DNA from 4 places in the Streptomyces sp. NPDC002324 genome. Region 1 is predicted to be linked to each of the others. Evidence: riboswitches for the same ligand, from Rfam matches in the RefSeq annotation. Region 1 holds a riboswitch; each other region holds the start of a gene.
The links. Region 1 has a riboswitch for cyclic di-AMP ahead of ACWCRJ_RS03605 (C40 family peptidase). Riboswitches for the same ligand answer to the same signal wherever they lie in the genome.

Region 1 (5,070 bases):
GTTCGTACGATCGGGCTCGGCCTCCCGCAGGAGGCGTCCATGACAACCGAACACAGGGGGAACAATGTCCGGCTTTTCCAGGCGGTCGCTGCTCGGATACTCGGGATCGGCGGCGGCAGGGGCGGTACTCACGTCGAACGGCACCGCTCAGGCGGCGACGGCGGTGAGCACGGAGACCTCGGAGGGCATGAGCACCGAGACCGGGGCGGGAGGGGCGGCCGACTTCCCCGAGGGCGCCAGGTTCAGCGGCACGGTTCGTATGCCCGGCACCGAGATGACGGAACTGACGGTCACCTTCAGCGTCGCCACGACGGAGGCCCCGGCCGCCCAGCGGATCAGCGCGCTCGAAGTCGCGGACGCCCTGAACGAACTCGCCGCCGCCCGCGGCTGGCCGCCGGTCACCTTCTACGGGACCCCGGCCCCCGCGCCGCTCAACTGATCGCCCGGATCCGATCCCACCAGACATTCAATTAGACATCCCACCAGACATCCCGCCGGAGATTCCCGAACCAGAAGTCCCCACCAAGGTCTCCACCAACGCCCCACCGAAGATCCCCGCGGAGCCCCGTTCCGCGGGGATCCGTTCGCTTTCAGCCGATCTCCCTCCTCCAGAGTCCGTACGTCCTGTACATTTTTTACGGAAGTCGATCAGAGGAGGCACACCCCATGCCCGAGAACCCACCGTCGGCCCGTCATGTGCTGCCCGAGTTCACCGAACGCACCAGCACGGGTCACCGGACGATGGATCCGTACTCGAAGCTGCTGGAGGAACGGATCGTGTTCCTCGGGACGCGGATCGACGACACGTCGGCGAACGACGTGATGGCGCAGTTCATGCACCTGGAGTACCAGGCGCCGGACCGGGACATCGCGCTGTACATCAATTCGCCCGGCGGCTCCTTCAGCGCGATGACGGCGCTCTACGACACGATCCGGTTCGTCACCTGTGACGTGGCGACGGTCTGCCTGGGGCAGGCGGGGTCGGCCGCCGCGGTGCTGCTGGCGGCGGGCACACCGGGCAAGCGTTCGATGCTGCCGGGGGCGCGCGTGCTGATCCACCAGCCGGCCCTGGCCGACCCGATCGAGGGGCAGGCGAGCGATCTGGCGCTCCAGGCCGAGGAGTTGACGCGCAACCGCCGGAACCTCGAGGAGATGCTCGTCCGGCACACGGGGCAGAGCCCGGAGCGGATCAGCGCCGACATCGAGCGGGACAAGTTCCTCGACGCCGAGGCGGCGGTGGCGTACGGCCTGGCCGACCGGGTGATCCGGAGCCGCAAGACCCCACCTACACCCCCCTCACCCCCACCACCCTCGTCCACGCCCCCCTCACTCCCGCTCCCCGGCGCGAGGTGAGGCGCGGATGCTCCCGCCCGAACTGCCGCCCCTGCCCGCGCTCACCCGCGCCGAGGCGGAACTGATCGACCGTTATCTGGACGTGGTGGACCTCCTCGGCCGGATCAATCCGGCCCGTCCGGGCGACACGTACCGCGGGCTGCGCGCGGCGCAGGCGCTCGTAGCGAAGGCGACCGCCCTGCGCGACGCGCTCGAACTGATGCACAGACGCGGGGAGAACGAGGTGCACGCCCCGACGCTCGCGCGGGCCCTGCGCATCCTGGACGGCGAGCGGCGCGCCGGCCGGGTGGCGCTGCCGCCGGAGGCGGAGGACTCCCCCGCCTGAGCCGTTCGCGTCACCCGCCTGAACCGATCGCGCATCGGGCGCCGTACTACTGACGGGGCGTCCGGTCCCGGCGCGACGCCCTCCGGTCGGCCTACCGCGATCGACCCATCGGCCCATACGTCGTGAGGACCTGTGAAGTTGCGCAAGATGCCTGGTACATGGGCGGAGTACTGCATTCCGGCGCTGGTGCGGACCTCCTCGACCACTGGGACACAACGAGGGAAAACGCCCTGTCCACCCGAACGGGCGAGTGGTGAGTAAGACCACAAATCCCCGGTTCCGTTGGGATTTTCGCACTTGAGTACGCCAAGATCCCTTCTCGACGACAAGCCCCCGCCGCAGCGGCGGGGCGATCCGGGTGGACGCCGAGTCCTGCCGCCGCCCGGTTACCGGTCGACAGAAGTGCATCGGCAGGAGTGGAGGACCCAAGCACGACGGGTCGCCGGAACGGTCACGCCATGACCGCGCCGAGCAGCCCTTGGGGTGAAGCCGCGTCAGCGGCCGGGCAACTTCGCCAGCCCGAATCCGACAGGTCATCCTTCACAGGCGGCTGACGAAGGGTTGCGCATGACTGCGCTGAATCGTGTCCCGTCGCTGTTGACCCGGGCCGGTACGGCCTCGGCTCTGACCATCGCCGCCGTCGGCGGCAGCATCGTGGTCCCGGGCGTCGCATCCGGCGCCGAGGCCGCCACGGTGGCGTCGAAGGCACTCAAGGTCGCGGCTTCCAAGAAGGGCTCCCCTTACAAGTACGGCGCCGTGGGTCCGGGCAGGTTCGACTGCTCGGGGCTGACGCTCTACTCGTTCAAGAAGGCGGGCAAGAAGCTGCCCCGTACTGCCCAGCAGCAGTACAACAAGACGAAGCACATCTCCGTGAGCAGCCGCAAGCTCGGAGATCTCGTCTTCTTCCACTCGGGCTCGAACGTCTACCACGTCGGTATCTACGCGGGGAAGGGAAAGATCTGGCACTCGCCGAAGACGGGTGACGTCGTCCGGCTGCAGAAGATCTGGACGAAGAGCGTCTGGTACGGCCGGGTCCGCTGACCCACCGCTGGGGGCGGCGGAACTGTCCGCCGCCCCCGCTGGCGTATGTCGTACACATGTGGTTACCCGTGCCGCCATGGCCGAGGAACCCACCCGCCCGGCACGTAACGAGACACCCCTCGAACGCGCCGATCGCAATTTCTCCGAGCTGCTCCAGGAGCTGCGGGTCACCCAGACCGGGGTGCAGATCCTCTTCGCGTTCCTGCTGACGCTGGCCTTCACCCCGCGCTTTCCGGACCTGGACACCTTCCAGCGTGTCACCTACGTGACCACCCTGTTGCTGGCCGTCCTCGCGGCGACGCTCTTCACCGCGCCGGCCGCCCTGCACCGCTCGCTCTTCCAGCAGAACGCCAAGCCCGCCATCGTCCAGGTCTCGTCCCGGTTGGCCACCGCGGGCCTGATCGTGCTGATGCCGGCCTTCACCGGCTCCGTCACGCTCGTCGTGGACGTGACGCTCAGCCGGACGGCCGGTGTCGCCGCCGGGTCCGGCACGCTCCTGGCGTGCCTGCTCCTGTGGGGCCTGCTCCCGAAACTGGTGGGACGCGCCTCGGGCCGCGACACCACGCCGCCGTCGCCACTCCCGCCGCCGACGCCCCTGCCGCCCCCGACGCCACCGGTCGAGGACGACAGCCCCGTCAGGTCTCCGGCGGACCACCTGCGGTGACCGGCTGGACGGGGAGCGTCCACGGAAGTTCGATCGCCACCGTCTTGCCGCCCTCCCGCGTGGGTCTGACGCTCAGCCTGCCGCCGCACTCCGCGGTCAGCCAGCGGATGATGACCATGCCCCGGCCGTTGTCCTGCTGGACGGCGGCCGGCAGGCGTTTGGGAAAGCGCGGATGACTGTCGGTGACGCCGATCCGCAAGTGCTCGTCCCGGTCGAGCGCGATGTCCACGGTGAAGGTGGGCGACTGGCCCAGTGTGTGCTGGACGGCGTTGGTGGCGAGTTCGGACACGATCAGGCGCACGGTGTCCGCGATGCCCGTGTCGCCCGGCAGGCCCCATTCGGCGAGCACGGTGGCGACGTAGTTCCGGGCTGCGGACACCGAGGCGGGATCGCTCGGCAGAGTGACGGATGCTTCCAGGTGATCTGCCATGGCGAGGCGTCCCTTTCCCACGGGACCGGTGTCCGACAGGGAGCGGATGGTTCGACTACGGTCCCGGACTGGTGCTTCGCGCCAGACTGCCACTACCTGGGCCGTCACGCGTGGCGATCCACCAAGATGTGCATATATCTGTCGCTCGAAGCGGTGAACTATCCGACGACCGAACGTATTTGGGTGGGGTCTTCGTCCATCCTCTGTCGTCACCCCGACATCCGGTGTCGTCACCGCGATCGAGAGCGCCGGGCGGAAGGAGAATCCCATGCAGTACGGTCCGGCGGTGCGCCGCCGCAAGCTAGGTGCCGAGTTGCGTGTCCTGCGCACCCGTTCGGCGCTCACGAGCATCGAGGCGGCCCATCGCGTCGGCTGGCACCAGTCCAAGGTGAGCCGGATCGAGACGGGCGCCAGCGGGGTGAAGCCCGCGGACGTCCGCAAGCTCCTGGACGCGTACGGGATCGACGACACCGAGTTACGGGAGCTGCTCCTGGCGCTCGCGGGCTCCGAGGACGGCGGTGGGCGGCACAACTGGTGGCACGCGTACCGGGGCGTACTGCCGCCGACGTACCGGGACTTCATCAGCCTGGAGTCGCAGGCCGGGGGCATGCGGACGCTGGAGACCTCGGTCGTTCCGGGTCTGCTGCAGATCCCCGAGTACGCGCGGGCGGTGACACGGGCCGCGGTGGAGGGGCTGGATGACGACAAACTCGACGCGCTCGTGGAAGTGCGGCTCGCGCGGCAGGAGGTGCTGCGCGGGAACCCGCCGATGGAGCTGAGCGCCGTGCTCGACGAGGGCGTTCTCCGGCGTGTGGTGGGCGGTCCCGAGATCATGTCCCGGCAGCTGGTCCGTCTGGTCGAGGCGGCGCGGCTTCCCCAAGTGCGACTGCAGGTGCTCCCGTTCACTGCCGGGGCGCATATCGGCGTCACGGGACCTTTCGTAATTTTCTCATTTCGGAGCACATCCGATCTGGACGTGGTTGTTCTCGACCACTTGACGAGTAGCCTCTATCTCGAACGGAAAGAAGACCTCAAGGCGTATGTCGAGGCCTTCAACGCCCTTCAGATCCACGCCCTTTCGCCCGAGGACTCGTTGGATTACATCGCCGGGCTAGCCGCCGGCGCGTAAGGAGGCACCATGTCCGCACTGCCTCGGAACGTACCCACCAGTACCGAACTGCCCGATGTGCGATGGCTGCGCAGCAGCCGCAGTACCGGGATAAACAACTGTGTGGAGACGGCCCGTCCGGGATCCGG
Region 2 (5,070 bases), on a different contig from region 1:
CCTCGGCCAGGGCGTGCAGCACACGGGAGTGCTCGGCCGTGCGGTGCTTGATCATCGTCCGGTAGGAGGCGATCATCCGGCCGGCCGCCCTGCCGTCGCCCAGCAGTGCGCGCAGCTGGTCCAGGTCGCCGTCCCGGACCATCTTCCAGAACTCGGCGCCGTCCGCCGGGTCGCTCAGCGGCAGGTTCACATTGACAACGCCGGGCAGCTCGACGTCCGGGCCCTCCAGCTTCTGGTCGGCCGCGTTGCGGAAGTCGAAGACCGTGTGCAGGTTCAGCGAGGCCAGGAACGCGGTGTCCTCGTCGGTGGCGTGCGCGAGGTGCCCGCTGCGGAACAGGACCCCGTGACGCACTCGGCGGCCGTCCACCGTCGGCAGACCTCCCACATCGCGGAAATTGCGCACTCCGGTCAGCTCGGGCTCGGTCGACGGGATCTGCTGCGTCACTGGGGCTCCCTCCCATCCGTCCGTCGGCGGCATCACCGACGGGCACCCTCGACACTGAGGCGCGCCCTCGACGATACGACATGGGTGCGTACGCCAATGAGTTGTCCACAGGCGGTCGTGGCGCGCCCGTCCGAGGTTGTCCACAGGCCCCGTCGAGTGCGCGGAGCGACCTGCGATGATGTTGCCGCCTGATCGCACCTGTTCGAATCTGTGGGGGCTTGATGTTGGAAATCGGCACAGACGGCCGGACCTGGATTCTTTCCGGGCCCAGGAGCAGCTATGCCCTGCGGCTCACGGAGAACGACGAGCTGCTGCACCTGCACTGGGGTCCCCGGATCGCGCTCGCCGACGCCGAGGCGCTGGCCGCGCGACAGCAGCTGCCGTACTGGCCGTTCGAGGCCCCGGTCGACGGACACGAGGAGTACCCCGTCGAGGGCGGACCTCGCTTCACCCGTCCCGCCCTGTCCGTGCGCACGGACGAGCGGCGCGGCACCGAGTGGACCTTCCGGGAGTACGAGACGGACGGTGACGAGCTGCGATTGCGGTTCGCCGACGGCGCGCTCGGGATCACGCTGCACTACCGACTGCGCGACGACGTCATCGAGCGCTGGGTGACCCTGGTCAACGACGGGCCGGCGGTGGAGCTGCTGCGGGCCGACTCGGCGACGTGGACGCTGCCGCCGCGCGCGGACGAGCCCTGGCGGCTGTCCCAGCTGCACGGACGATGGGCGGCCGAGTCGCGGCTCGTGCGCGGCGACCTCACCTACGGCGAGAAGGTCATCGGCAGCCGGCGCGGCCACACCGGGCACCAGCACCTGCCCTGGGTCGCCCTGGACACCGACGCCACCGAGGAGCGCGGCGAGGTCTACGGCTGCGCCCTGGGCTGGTCGGGATCCTGGCGGATCGCGGTCGCACAACTGCCGGACGCCCGCGTGCAGATCACCGGCGGCGCCGGATACGACGAGTCCGGTCTGCTGCGGCTGGAGACGGGGGAGACGTTCACCACGCCCGTCTTCGCCGGCCTGTGGAGCGACGGCGGCCACGGCGGGGCGAGCCGCGCCTGGCACGCGTACCAGCGGACGTACGTCATCCCGGACGCGGACCAGGACCGGCCGGTGCTCTTCAACTCCTGGGAGGCCACCGAGTTCGACATCTCCGAGGAGCAGCAGGGGACGCTCGCGCGGCGCGCGGCGGCCATCGGGGTCGAACTGTTCGTCGTGGACGACGGCTGGTTCGGGGCGCGTACGAGCGACCGGGCCGGCCTCGGCGACTGGACGCCCAACCCGGACCGCTTCCCGAAGGGGCTCAAGCCCCTCGCCGAATACGTGCACGCCCTCGGAATGCGGTTCGGTATCTGGGTCGAGCCCGAGATGGTCAACCCGGACAGCGAGCTGTACCGGGCGCATCCCGAATGGGCACAGTTCCAACCGGGACGAAAGCGGACGGAGCTGCGTAATCAGCTCGTCCTCAATCTCGCGCGCGAGGACGTCCAGGAATACCTGTGGGAGAAGCTGGACGCGTTGCTGTCCAGTGCGCCGATCGACTATGTGAAGTGGGACTTCAACCGCTGCTTCACGGATGCCGGCTGGCCCGGCGAGCCGTATCCGCAGAAACTGTGGATCGAGCATGTGCACGCCTTCTACGCCCTGCTGGACCGGCTGCGGGCCGCGCACCCGGGGGTGGCGTTCGAGTCGTGCTCCGGCGGCGGCGGTCGTATCGACCTCGGGGTGATGGCCCGGACGGACCAGGTGTGGACGTCGGACAACACCGACCCGCTAGACCGGCTCGCCATCCAGCACGGCTTCAGCCAGATCCACCCGGCCCGGACCATGGCGGCATGGGTCACCGACAGCCCGAACAACCAGCTCAACGGCCGGGTCAGCACCCTGCGGTTCCGTTTCGTCAGCGCCATGGCGGGCGTGCTCGGCGTCGGTGGCGACCTCACCGAGTGGACGGAGGAGGAGCTGGCCGAGGCGGGGAGCTGGGTCGAGCTGTACAAGCGGATCCGGCCGGTCGTGCAGCGCGGTGATCTCTACCGGCTGCGCCCGCCGACGGGTGGCCTGAGCGCCGTGCAGTACGTCCTCGACGACGAGGTCGTGGTCCTGGCCTGGCTCCAGGCCCAGCACTACGGTGAGCAGCCCGCTCCGCTCCGGCTGCGCGGACTGGACCCGACAGAAGTGTATGAGTGCCGCGAAACGGGCGAAGTGCACCGAGGGGCCGTTCTGTTGCACCACGGGTTGCCGACGGGGTTGCGTGGCGACTTCGATGCGACGGTTATCCACCTGCGTCGCACTTGAGCGATCTGTCCGAAATAGAGCTTTAAATCCAACAAGCCCTGGAATAAAGCCTACTGGCCCGTAGGGGAGTGAGCAGCGTCATATTCGTGACGTTCCGCTGTCGCCATGTGCACGTAATTCGCGCATGTTTCCAGGGCGGTTGGGAAATGTTCAAGACCGGTCTTCGACGGAGCGTGATGGTGGATTGATGTAAGGATCAGGTAGAAAGACGCACAGGAAGTCCCAATGGTTGTCTCTGTGGGCACAAGTCGCTTACGTTCGGCGTCAATCCGGACGGACGCCCAATCCTGCCGCCGACCGGAGCCGCACACCGACCCGATCCACGGCAGGAGCGGGGGACCCACAGGAATCACCGCCTGTTCCGGTCTCCGGAAGAGGCTAGGGGTACAGCCGTGCGCGAGCACGGCCGGACATCTCCAGTCCGCACCCGACAGCTCACCTCGCAGGCGCCGGAGAGGAATTCGTCATGCCCGCGAAGGGTAAGCACCGCCGTCCCAAGTCCCAGCGTTTCACCCGCTCGATCGCCGCCGCCGGGACCGGCGGTGCTGCGCTCGCGCTGCCGCTGATCGGAGCCGCCGGCGCCCAGGCCGCCACCCCGACGGCCGCCGTGTCCGGGGCTTCCGAGAAGACGGCCACGATCGCCACCCAGCAGGCCGCGGCCGAGGCGGGCGCGCGGATCGAGCAGGCGGAGAAGGCCGCGCAGGCGGAGCGGACCGCCACCAAGAAGACGGCCAAGACCTACTCGGTGAAGGTCGGCGACTACCTCGCGAAGATCGCGGACGAGCAGGACGTCGACGGGGGCTGGAAGCGCCTCTACTCGGACAACCGCGAGGCGATCGGCTCCGACCCGTCGCTGATCCACCCGGGTCTGAAGCTGTCGATAGGCGGGCAGGCCGCGTCGGGCGGTACGCCGCAGTCGTCGAAGCCGCAGCTGTCGCAGTCCTCGAAGCCTGCCGAGTCGTCGACGACGCCGAAGCCCTCCGCACCCGCCAAGCAGGAGTCCAAGGACACCCAGGCGTCGGCCTCCACGTCGAACGGCCAGTCCTCGTCGGCCAACAGCTCCGGCTTCAGCCTGCCCATCCAGGGCGCCACCGTCGGCACGGCGTACAAGACCGCCGGCAGCATGTGGTCCAGCGGCTACCACACGGGCGTCGACTTCGTGGCCCCGACCGGGACCGCCCTCAAGGCCGTGGGCGCGGGCACCGTCGTCTCCGCCGGCTGGGGCGGCGCGTACGGCAACCAGGTCGTCATCCGGCTGGCCGACGGCTACTACGCCCAGTACGCCCACCTCTCCTCGATCTCCGTCTCCGCGGGGCAGTCCGTGAGCGGCGGTCAGCAGATCGGCCTCTCGGGCGCGACCGGCAACGTCACCGGGCCGCACCTGCACTTCGAGATCCGCACCACGCCGTCCTACGGCTCGGACCTCGACCCGCTGGCCTACCTTCGCTCGAAGGGCGTCAGCGTCTGAGGTTCCGTCCCTCAACCACACCGAAGGCCGGCCCCGCTTCTTGGGGGCCGGCCTTCGGTGTTGCGGTCGTGTGGCATGGCCGACCGAAGCCTCGACAGGGGGCGAACGGAAGTACACAGTGATCTCCGTAAGCGCTTTCTATGCGGGGGGATCCGGGTTCCGCGTCGCGTCGCGTCGTCGTTCCCCTTTCCTTCCATCGGGACAGGAGTGTCATGACCACCCGTAGAGCTTTCGGAGCCCTCGCCGCCGGTGCCGCCCTCGCGGCGCTCGCTCCGGCGGGGACGGCGGCCGCGCACCCGCGTCCGAGGCGGGGCCGGCTGATCGCCGCCGACGACTTCCGGCACGGGCTCGGGCAGTGGGCCGTGGAGTTGGAGAGGGGCGGGGTGGTCGCCGCATCGCGGGGTGTGCTGGAGGTCGATGTGCCGGCCGGGGCCACGGTCTGGTTCAAGCGGAAACTGCAAGGGCCGTACGTCGTCGAGTACACGGCCACGCCGGTCTCGGCGGGCGGGGCCAACGACAGGGTCTCCGACCTCAACAACTTCTGGAACGCCGTCGATGTGCGCTCACCCGGTGATCTCTTCGCCACCCCGCGTTCGGGCGCGCTCGCCGAGTACGACCACCTGAAGACGTACTACGTCGGGTACGGCGCCAACACGAACACGACGACACGCCTGCGCCGGTACGTCGGTGAGGCGGGCGTGCGGCCACTGATCTACGACTACACCGAGCCGCTGCTCGTCGCGAACGCGCCGCATCAGGTGCGGATCGTCTCCGACGGGTCGAAGGTCCGGTGGTGGAACAACGGCCGGCTCGTGTTCGACTACGTCGATCCCGCGCCGTACACGAGTGGGCACTTCGCC
Region 3 (5,070 bases), on a different contig from region 1:
ACATCTGCTGAACATCGACCCGCCGGACCACACCAGACTCCGCCGCCTGGTGTCGAAGGCGTTCACACCCCGGCGGGTCGCCGAGTTCGCCCCCCGGGTCCAGGAGTTGACCGACCGGCTGATCGACGGGTTCGCCGAGAAGGGCGAGGCCGACCTCATCCACGAGTTCGCCTTCCCCCTCCCCATCTACGCGATCTGCGACCTGCTGGGCGTTCCCCGGGAGGACCAGGACGACTTCAGGGACTGGGCGGGCATGATGATCCGGCATGGCGGTGGTCCGCGGGGCGGCGTCGCGCGGTCGGTGAAGAAGATGCGCGGCTACCTCGCCGACCTCATCCACCGCAAGCGGGAAGCGCTCACCGAGCACCCCGCCCCGGGCGAGGACCTCATCTCCGCGCTCATCCGCGCCTCCGACCACGGGGAGCACCTCACCGAGAACGAGGCCGCGGCGATGGCGTTCATCCTGCTGTTCGCCGGGTTCGAGACCACCGTCAACCTCATCGGGAACGGCACGTACGCCCTGCTCACCCACCCCGAGCAGCGGGCCCGCCTCCAGACCTCCCTCGCCGCCGGCGAGACCGGGCTGCTCGAAACCGGCGTCGAGGAACTCCTGCGCTACGACGGTCCCGTCGAACTCGCCACCTGGCGCTTCGCGACCGAGCCCCTCACGCTGGGCGGGCAGGACATCGCCCCCGGCGACCCGGTCCTCGTCGTCCTCGCGGCGGCCGACCGCGACCCGGCCCGTTTCGAGGACCCCGACACCCTGGACCTCTCCCGCCGTGACAACCAGCACCTCGGCTACGGCCACGGCATCCACTACTGCCTCGGCGCGCCGCTCGCCCGGCTCGAAGGCCAGAGCGCGCTGGCGACGCTCCTCACCCGGCTCCCCGATCTGCGACTCGCAGTGGATACGGCCGATTTGCGGTGGCGGGGAGGCCTCATCATGCGTGGATTGCGCACGCTTCCGGTGGAATTCACCCCACGGGCGCGGCCGTGAGTGGGTGGTGATCGCGCCGTGAGCGGCCCGTAGTTGTACCCGGACGGGCCGTAACACTACCCCATTCCGAGCCAGAAATTGACGCTCCCTCAACTCTGTGATCTTCACGTGATCTGCGCTGCATTAACTTGTGACAACTGATCGACTGCCGATACGTTCACACGTCAGTGCGAAGGGGGCACCGCGCCCGTCGCACAGACCACCGCTGTCGTGTGAAAGGCAACCGCATGCTCTCCGGGAACGGTCGTCACCGTCGCCCCCGTCAGGCTCCGGCTCTCCTCGTCGCGGCGGGAGTCACCGGGTCGGCCATCGCGATCCCACTCCTCGGCGCCACCGGCGCGAGCGCGGCGAGCGGAACCACCTGGGACCAGGTGGCGGAGTGCGAGAGCGGTGGCTTCTGGAGCGCGGACACCGGGAACGGGCGCTACGGCGGCCTCCAGCTGACCCAGGAGAACTGGGAGAAGTACGGCGGCCTCGACTACGCGACGACCGCGGACCAGGCCAGCCGTTCGCAGCAGATAGCCGTCGCCGAGAAGGTCCTCGCGGACCAGGGCGTAGGCGTCTGGTCCACCTGCGGACTGCTGCACAACCTGGGCGGCGACTCGGGTCCCGCCGACGTGGACACGGGTGTCGCGGACGACTCGTCCGACTCCGGCGGCGCATCCGGTTCATCGGGTGCATCGGATTCCTCCGACTCGACCGGGTCCACCGGCTCGGCCAAGTCGGCCGACGGCACCGACTCCACGCGCTCCGACGGGTCGAAGGAATCGACCGAGTCGACCGAGTCGTCGGACGCGTCCGCGAAGGCCCTCGACGGCTCCACGAAGGCGACCACCGAGCCGGACGCGGGCTCCGACGCCGCGGACTCCACCGATTCCGGCGACAGCGGCACCGGCACCGGCACCGGCTCCAAGGAATCCGGCAGTGCGAACACGGACGATTCCAGCCAGGCGGACGGCTCCGCGGCCGACGATGACGTCGACGGCGGCAGCGGCCGGCATCGCGGCGCCAGCGCCGACGAGGGCGCGGACACCGGCTCCGGGGCGGACAAGGCCGACGGCGCCACCTCAGGCCGTCACGCCTCGCGTGACGGCGGCGCGTCGAGCGAGGGCGCGGAGGGCGCCTACACCGTCCGCGTGGGCGACAGTCTGACCGGCATCGTGAACTCGCTCGGCCTGAACGGCGGGTGGCGGACGCTGTACTCCGAGAACGAGCGCACGGTCGGAACTGACCCGGACCTTATCCTTCCCGGTCAGACCCTCGAAGTCGGTGCCGAAACGGGCGAAAAGTAGCGGCAGTTCGCGTCATGGTTCGACCCTGAATGCCCGTTTTGATCATTGTGGGAGATGAATCACAGACCCCCTGATCGTCTTTGAAATTCGGGCAATCACCTGTTTACGGTCGTGACCGCTCGCCACAGCGGGCCCTCCCGGTCGGCACGCCGAATCCTGCCATCGGCCGTGAGGAACAGTCGTCGCGTCAAGCGCCGTAGGCAGGAGCGGGGGACCCAAGGTAAGTGCCGGGTCCGGCGGTTGCGGCCCTTCGGGGGCGCACGACCGGAACCGGCTGGGGGTGAAGCCGCGCGACGTGAGCCGAGAGGCGAGCGTGCGCGGCCGGGCAACTCAACCGGCCCGAACCCGACAGCTCACCTCGCAGGCGTCGGTGAGGGGATCTCTCCATGCTGTTTTCCAGCAAGGGCAAGCACCGTCGTCCGTCCAAGGCCGCTCGCGCCATCGCCGTCGTCGGTGTCACCGGCGCCGCGGCGGTCGCCGCCCCGCTGATGGCCGCCGGCAGCGCCTCCGCCGCCACCGCCTCCGAGTGGGACGCCGTCGCCCAGTGCGAGTCCGGCGGCAACTGGTCCATCAACACCGGCAACGGCTACTACGGCGGTCTGCAGTTCTCGGCCTCCACCTGGGCCGCCTACGGCGGTACGCAGTACGCCTCCACCGCCAACCAGGCGAGCAAGGCCCAGCAGATCGCGATCGCCGAGAAGGTCCTCGCCGGTCAGGGCAAGGGTGCCTGGCCGGTCTGCGGCAAGGGTCTGTCCGGCGCCTCCTACGACGGCGCCGCCGCCTCTTCCGGCAACGCCGACTCCTCCGGCTCCTCCTCGCAGAGCACGCAGGAGAGCACCAAGAAGAGCACCGAGGACACCCGCTCCTCCCGCTCCTCCGAGCGCGCCACCGTCAAGACCCCGACCGGCAAGAAGGTCAAGAAGGGCGACGGCGAGTACAAGGTCGTCACCGGTGACACCCTCAGCGCCATCGCCGCGAAGAAGAACGTCAAGGGTGGCTGGGAGAAGCTCTTCGAGCTGAACAAGGACATCATCGACGACGCCGACTTCATCTACCCGGGCCAGCAGCTCCACCTGAGCTGACCCACGGCGACCACGACGGCCGCCACACGCCTGCCGACCCCACGGCCGCCCCCACGGCCGGGCAGGCGGGGCAGGTTCAGCCGGGCCGGAAAACAGGCCGCTCCCCGGCTGAACCACAGCCCGCTCACAGCCGTGTCCTCCATAGTGAAGACCTCGTGAGGGCCGTCCCCCCGTCCCCACGGGCTCCCCGCCCCGGTGCGCATTCCCCCGTACGCACCGGGGCGGGGCTTTTTCGTGCCCGCCTCCTCCTTCTGTTCACTTTCTCGACCACCCCCCTTTGTTCCGACCGGGAACAATGGGTACGGTCTGTCTGTCCACGGGACGGTCGGTCGGCTGCCGACGGCCCGGGGACGGTTAGGCTCTAGTCGCCAGGCCCCAGCGGCCCCGCACAACCAGCGTCACATCCCATGAAGGAGATGCTCGTGCCGTCCATCGACGTCGTCGTAGCCCGGGAAATCCTCGACTCGCGAGGCAACCCCACCGTCGAGGTCGAGGTCGGCCTCGACGACGGCAGCACGGGTCGTGCCGCCGTTCCGTCCGGCGCCTCCACCGGTGCCTTCGAAGCCATCGAGCTGCGTGACGGCGACCCCAACCGCTACCTCGGCAAGGGCGTCGAGAAGGCCGTCCTCGCCGTGATCGAGCAGATCGGCCCGGAGCTCGTCGGCTACGACGCCACCGAGCAGCGCCTGATCGACCAGGCGATGTTCGACCTGGACGCCACCGACAACAAGGGCTCCCTCGGCGCCAACGCCATCCTCGGCGTCTCCCTCGCCGTCGCCCACGCCGCCTCCGAGGCCAGCGATCTGCCGCTCTTCCGCTACCTGGGCGGCCCGAACGCGCACCTGCTGCCCGTTCCGATGATGAACATCCTGAACGGCGGTTCGCACGCCGACTCCAACGTGGACATCCAGGAGTTCATGATCGCCCCCATCGGCGCGGAGTCCTTCTCCGAGGCCCTGCGCTGGGGCGCCGAGGTCTACCACACCCTCAAGAAGGTGCTGAAGACCAAGGGCCTGTCCACCGGCCTCGGCGACGAGGGCGGCTTCGCCCCGAACCTGGAGTCCAACCGCGCCGCCCTGGACCTCATCCTGGAGGCCATCAAGGAGGCCGGCTACACCCCCGGCGAGCAGATCGCCCTCGCCCTGGACGTCGCCGCCTCCGAGTTCTACAAGGACGGCGTCTACACCTTCGAGGGCAAGGAGCGCTCCGCCGCCGAGATGACGGAGTACTACGCCGACCTCGTCGCGTCGTACCCGCTCGTCTCCATCGAGGACCCGCTGTTCGAGGACGACTGGGCCGGCTGGAACACCATCACCGAGAAGCTGGGCGACAAGGTCCAGATCGTCGGCGACGACCTCTTCGTAACCAACCCCGAGCGCCTCGCCCGCGGCATCGAGGAGGGCTCCGCCAACGCCCTGCTCGTCAAGGTCAACCAGATCGGCTCGCTGACCGAGACCCTGGACGCCGTCGAGATGGCCCAGCGCAACGGCTTCAAGTGCATGATGTCCCACCGCTCCGGCGAGACCGAGGACGTCACCATCGCCGACCTCGCCGTCGCCGTGAACTGCGGACAGATCAAGACCGGCGCCCCGGCCCGCTCGGACCGCGTCGCCAAGTACAACCAGCTGCTGCGCATCGAGGAGATCCTCGACGACGCCGCGGTCTACGCCGGCCGCAGCGCCTTCCCGCGCTTCAAGGG
Region 4 (5,070 bases), on a different contig from region 1:
CATCCGCCGACTGCCGGCTGCCGACCCGCTCGGCGAGGGCGGCGCCGTCCAGGTACTGGTCAGGGTCGGCGGAGAGCGCGAGCTGCCAGGAAGGGTCGATGCCCCCGCGCCGGTACTGCGCCGCCGCCAGCGAACCCAGCTCGTCCCGTGCGGAGTTGAGCCGCTCGGTGCGGCGGGCGGCCTGGTCGCGCAGCTCTTCGAGGTTCTCCTGCGCTGTGTCGGCCTTCTCCTTCGCGCCGTTGTACTTCTCGGTGGCGACCTCGGCCTCTTGGAACAGCTTGTTCACTTTCGCCCTGACCTGGTCAGGCGTGAGCTGGGGGTCGGCGTGCCCGGTGCCGTCGAAACCCGTCGCGGTCGCCGCGCCCGCGAGGGCGAAGGTCGCGGCCGTGCGGACCGTGTGGCCGCCGAGTGAGCGCTGTCTGGGCTTGCGGTGCGCTGCCACGTGGAGTCCATGTCCTCTCCGTACGACCGCCGTCCGCGGTACGGACATCGTCCGACCGTACGGACCGCCTGGGGGGAGCGGTGACGCGTCCGGCGGCGGCCCGCACAGGGGGAGCGGGACGCCGCCGGACCTTCTCGGCGGTGGTGTCCGACTGCCGCCCCTGGCCGGGCGGCGGTGGGGAGCCGGTCACCTGAGGGAGGACGCTAAACCTGGGCGTGAGGGCACGGTAACGCGTTGTACGGAAGTGGCGTGCACCGACCACGAGGTGACCGTATGTGACCGTGATCCCGTCCTGGCGTCGCCGACTTCACGCTGCGCGATGACCGATACGGTCATTTCGGACCTGCCGGGAGGGCCGCGATGCTATGCGGCGCATATATGCAAGATCGTCACGGCCCCGCCGGATGCCCTCGTGCCGGTGCCCTCGTGTCGGATGTGTGCATGCCGGATGTCTTCGCGCGGGAGAACTTCGTGCCGGAGATTCGCGAAAGGCCATGCCCCCCGGAGGCCGCTTGCGGCCACCTTTCCCCGTGAGATGGAACGGCCCCCGCGCCCGGCCTACCGCGGACCCCTCATTAGGCTCCGCGCATGGACGTACTCATCCACATCCTCGTCGCCCTCCACATCATCGGCATCGCCTCCCTCCTGGGCGGTTTCCTGACCCAGATGAAGGCCATGGGCCAGGGCACCGCCCGCTTCGTCCCCGCGATGCTCCACGGCGCCCTCACCATGCTCGTCACCGGTGTGCTCCTCGTCGGCCTCAACCAGGCGGACGATCAACCCGTCGACAACATCAAGATCGGCGTCAAACTCGCACTGCTGATCGTGATCCTGGGACTGGTCTACGTGAAACGGGACGAAGAGACGGTGGAGAAGCCGCTGTTCGGCCTGGTGGGCGCGCTGACCATCGCGAACATCTTCATCGCGGTGCTCTGGACCTGACGGCGCGCCCCCGGGTCGACCGTGCGGCTACGCAGGCCGCACCACGCTGTGCACCGACGACTCGCCGTCGTGGAAGACCGACTCCTCGCGGACGTAGGTGCCCGGCTTCGGGGCGTGGATCATCATGCCGTTGCCTATGTAGAGGCCGACATGGCCGATGTTGTCGTAGAAGAAGACCAGGTCGCCGGGCCTGGCCTCGGCGAGGGGGACCGTGGTGCCGGCGGTGAGCTGATCGAAGGTGGTGCGGGGGAGGTCGACGCCGGCGGCCTTCCAGGCGGCCTGGGTGAGCCCGGAGCAGTCGTAGGAGCCGGGGCCGGTGGCGCCCCAGACGTACGGCTTGCCGATCTGCGCGCGGGCGAAGGCGATGGCCCTGTCGGCCTTCGCGGCATAGGTGAAGTCCTCGGCCGGGAGGGTGGTCCCGGAGGTGGCGCCGGTGGACGTCTCCGTGCCGGTGGACGTGTCCTCCCAGGTGTCCTGCGATCCCTGGCCTTCCTGCGATCCCCGGCCTGGCTGTTGTGATCCCTGGCCTTCCTGCGATCCCTGACCCTCCTGGGCAGGCGGGGCTTCCCGCGTCTCCACGGTCGTCGCCCGTGCCGCCTGCTGTCGCGCGAGTTCCTCCGCCTTGCGGTCGGCCTCCTCCCGCTCGCGCTGTTCGATCGCGGCGAGCCGGGCCCTCTCCTCGGCGGTGAGGCCGGCGAGCAGCTCACGGGCCTGGGCGAGCTTCGCCTGGACCTTGGCCTTGCCGGCCTTGAGCCTGTTCTGCGACTCGGTGAGCTGTTCGAGGCTGTCGCTCGCCTCCTGGCGCTGATCCGCCGCCTCGGCCTGCTCGGTGACGTACGCGCCGACGGCCTCCTGCCGGCGGTCTGCCGAACGGTCCGTCAACTGGTTCTGGTCGAGGTAGCCCTGCGGGTCGCCCGCCAGCAGCGGCGAGGCCAGGTCGGGGGCCGCCGCGCCCGTGCGGTACTGGGGCGCGGTGAAGGAACCGAGTTCCTCCCGCGTCTCGTTGAGCTTCTCCGTGCGCTTGGCGACGCCGTCGAGAAGGGTGTCGACCTGTTTCTTCTGCCTGGCCGTCTTCTCCTTGGCCCCGTAGTAGTTCTCGGTCGCCGAACCGGCCTGGCGGTAGAGGGCGTCGACCTTCTTCTCGACTTCCTCCAGGCTCGGCTTGTCGTCGGTCGAGGGCGCGGCCGTGGCGGTGCCCGACTGGGAGAGCAGGGCCACCGAGGTGAGGGCGGCGGTGGCGAGAGCGGGGGTGCGTATGCCCGCGCGCGTTCCGGCCGGACGCGGCTTGCGGTGCGGCGCCATGGTGCGGCGTCTCCTTCCGTTGTCCGCCTACCGAGTTAGCTGTCGGGTTCGGGCGCAAGCTTCGGAAGGTTTGCCCTACGGCCCTCGCCGCGCGCGGCGGTCGGGTCGATTCACCCCGGAGAACGGTGGGTCCCCGGCTCCGGGCGCCTCGGGGAGGCGTACCGGACTCGGCGGAGGTCGTGCGGCCCGGCGACGTTCGCCGGTTGGGTCGTACGGCCCAGAAGAAAAAGTTAGCCAACTCGTGTGGCTCGTGTGAAGGTTGATGTGCGATATGCCCGATACGTTTTCGTGACCTTAGCCTCTTCGGCGCGACAAACGGTAGGCTCGATCGCTCACCGTCGCACGGCGGTCGCGGTAGGTGGCGGGGGCGGACTTTCCGGGGCGGCCTCTCGCTGTCAGTGCGGGCGCCTAGACTCGGAGAGCGATGAGCAGCCTCTTTGACGACAGCTTCCTGGCGGACCTCCAGGCCCCCCGCGGCCATGCGGAGGAGCCCCCGCCGCCACCCGAGGACGATCACGTACCGGAGCCGCTTCCGGACGATCTGTTCGGTGGGAAGTTCGACGTGCCCCCGGACCGGGACGCGTACTACCGCGACGGAGCCCCCCGTCCCGCCCTGGACGCGGCGGCCCTCCTGGACGGGCTGAACGAGAACCAGCGCGCGGCCGTGGTCCACGCGGGTTCGCCCCTGCTTATCGTGGCCGGAGCCGGCTCCGGCAAGACCCGGGTGCTCACCCACCGCATCGCGCACCTGCTCGGCGAGCGGCGCGTCCACCCGGGCCAGATCCTCGCGATCACCTTCACCAACAAGGCCGCGGGCGAGATGAAGGAGCGCGTCGAGCAGCTCGTCGGACCGCGCGCGAACGCGATGTGGGTCATGACCTTCCACAGCGCGTGTGTACGGATCCTGCGGCGCGAGTCGAAGAAGCTTGGCTTCACGTCCTCCTTCTCGATCTACGACGCCGCCGACAGCAAGCGCCTGATGGCGCTCGTCTGCCGTGACCTGGACCTCGATCCGAAGCGTTTCCCGCCCAAGTCCTTCAGCGCCAAGATCTCGAATCTGAAGAACGAGCTGATCGACGAGGAGGACTTCGCCGCCCAGGCCACCGACGGCTTCGAGAAGACCCTCGCCCAGGCCTACGCGCTCTACCAGTCCCGCCTCCGTGAGGCGAACGCGCTCGACTTCGACGACCTGATCATGACGACGGTCAATCTGCTGCGCGCCTTCCCCGATGTCGCCGAGCACTACCGCCGCCGCTTCCGCCACGTCCTCGTGGACGAGTACCAGGACACCAACCACGCCCAGTACGCTCTGGTCAGAGAGCTGGTCGGCACCTCCGAGCACCCCGTGGACGTGCCGCCCAACGAGTGGGACGTACCGCCCGCCGAACTCTGTGTCGTGGGTGACGCCGACCAGTCGATCTACGCCTTCCGTGGCGCGACCATCCGCAACATCCTCCAGTTCGAGGAGGACTACCCGGACGCGACGACGATCCTGCTGGAGCAGAACTACCGCTCCACCCAGACGATCCTGAGCGCGGCCAATGCGGTCATCGAGCGCAACGAGTCCCGCCGCCCGAAGAACCTGTGGACGAACGCGGGCGCGGGCGCGCAGATCACCGGCTATGTCGCCGACACCGAGCACGACGAGGCCCAGTTCGTCGCCGACGAGATAGACCGGTTGACGGACGCGGGCGACGCGAAGGCCGGCGACGTCGCCGTCTTCTACCGTACGAACGCCCAGTCCCGTGTCTTCGAAGAGGTGTTCATCCGCGTCGGCCTGCCCTACAAGGTCGTCGGCGGCGTCCGCTTCTACGAGCGCAAGGAGGTCCGGGACGTCCTCGCGTATCTGCGGGTCCTCGCCAACCCGGAGGACTCGGTCCCGTTGCGCCGCATCCTCAACGTCCCCAAGCGCGGCATCGGCGACCGCGCGGAGGCGATGATCGACGCCCTGTCGCAGCGCGAGAAGATCAGCTTCCCGCAGGCGCTGAAGCGCGTCGACGAGGCCTACGGCATGGCGGCCCGGTCCACGAACGCGGTCAAGCGGTTCAACACGCTGATGGAGGACCTGCGGACCGTCGTGGAGTCCGGCGCCGGACCGGCGACCATCCTGGAGGCGGTCCTCGAACGGACCGGCTATCTGGCCGAGTTGCAGGCCTCCACCGACCCCCAGGACGAGACCCGCATCGAGAACCTCCAGGAACTCGCCGCCGTCGCGCTGGAGTTTGAGCAGGAGGCCACGGCCGCGGAAGGCGAGGGTGAGAGCGAGGCGGCAGCCGCGACGCCCGTCGGGCTCCCCGCCTTCCTGGAGCGGGTGGCGCTGGTCGCCGACTCCGACCAGATCCCCGACGACGAGGCGGACGGCTCGGGCGTCATCACGCTCATGA

Region 2: another riboswitch for cyclic di-AMP. It lies ahead of ACWCRJ_RS25930 (peptidoglycan DD-metalloendopeptidase family protein); the one in region 1 lies ahead of ACWCRJ_RS03605 (C40 family peptidase).
Region 3: another riboswitch for cyclic di-AMP. It lies ahead of ACWCRJ_RS28690 (transglycosylase family protein); the one in region 1 lies ahead of ACWCRJ_RS03605 (C40 family peptidase).
Region 4: another riboswitch for cyclic di-AMP. It lies ahead of ACWCRJ_RS08180 (NlpC/P60 family protein); the one in region 1 lies ahead of ACWCRJ_RS03605 (C40 family peptidase).

The regions. Positions count from the first base shown of each region.
Region 1 is NZ_JBSFCF010000002.1:122,448-127,517, reverse strand. Features, by position in the region: gene ACWCRJ_RS03620 (hypothetical protein) at 188-439, shown strand; gene ACWCRJ_RS03615 (ATP-dependent Clp protease proteolytic subunit) at 667-1,353, shown strand; gene ACWCRJ_RS03610 (hypothetical protein) at 1,361-1,678, shown strand; cyclic di-AMP (ydaO/yuaA leader) riboswitch at 2,072-2,242, shown strand; gene ACWCRJ_RS03605 (C40 family peptidase) at 2,246-2,719, shown strand; gene ACWCRJ_RS03600 (DUF6328 family protein) at 2,796-3,383, shown strand; gene ACWCRJ_RS03595 (ATP-binding protein) at 3,355-3,813, opposite strand; gene ACWCRJ_RS03590 (helix-turn-helix domain-containing protein) at 4,082-4,942, shown strand; gene ACWCRJ_RS03585 (DUF397 domain-containing protein) at 4,952-5,070, shown strand, end outside.
Region 2 is NZ_JBSFCF010000021.1:118,906-123,975, forward strand. Features, by position in the region: gene ACWCRJ_RS25920 (tyrosine-protein phosphatase) at 1-445, opposite strand, end outside; gene ACWCRJ_RS25925 (alpha-galactosidase) at 667-2,742, shown strand; cyclic di-AMP (ydaO/yuaA leader) riboswitch at 3,045-3,204, shown strand; gene ACWCRJ_RS25930 (peptidoglycan DD-metalloendopeptidase family protein) at 3,209-4,210, shown strand; gene ACWCRJ_RS25935 (DUF6250 domain-containing protein) at 4,423-5,070, shown strand, end outside.
Region 3 is NZ_JBSFCF010000025.1:119,463-124,532, forward strand. Features, by position in the region: gene ACWCRJ_RS28680 (cytochrome P450 family protein) at 1-997, shown strand, start outside; gene ACWCRJ_RS28685 (transglycosylase family protein) at 1,225-2,289, shown strand; cyclic di-AMP (ydaO/yuaA leader) riboswitch at 2,472-2,671, shown strand; gene ACWCRJ_RS28690 (transglycosylase family protein) at 2,676-3,371, shown strand; gene eno (phosphopyruvate hydratase) at 3,794-5,070, shown strand, end outside.
Region 4 is NZ_JBSFCF010000004.1:142,719-147,788, reverse strand. Features, by position in the region: gene ACWCRJ_RS08190 (NlpC/P60 family protein) at 1-442, opposite strand, end outside; gene ACWCRJ_RS08185 (hypothetical protein) at 1,031-1,384, shown strand; gene ACWCRJ_RS08180 (NlpC/P60 family protein) at 1,412-2,686, opposite strand; cyclic di-AMP (ydaO/yuaA leader) riboswitch at 2,696-2,869, opposite strand; gene pcrA (DNA helicase PcrA) at 3,111-5,070, shown strand, end outside.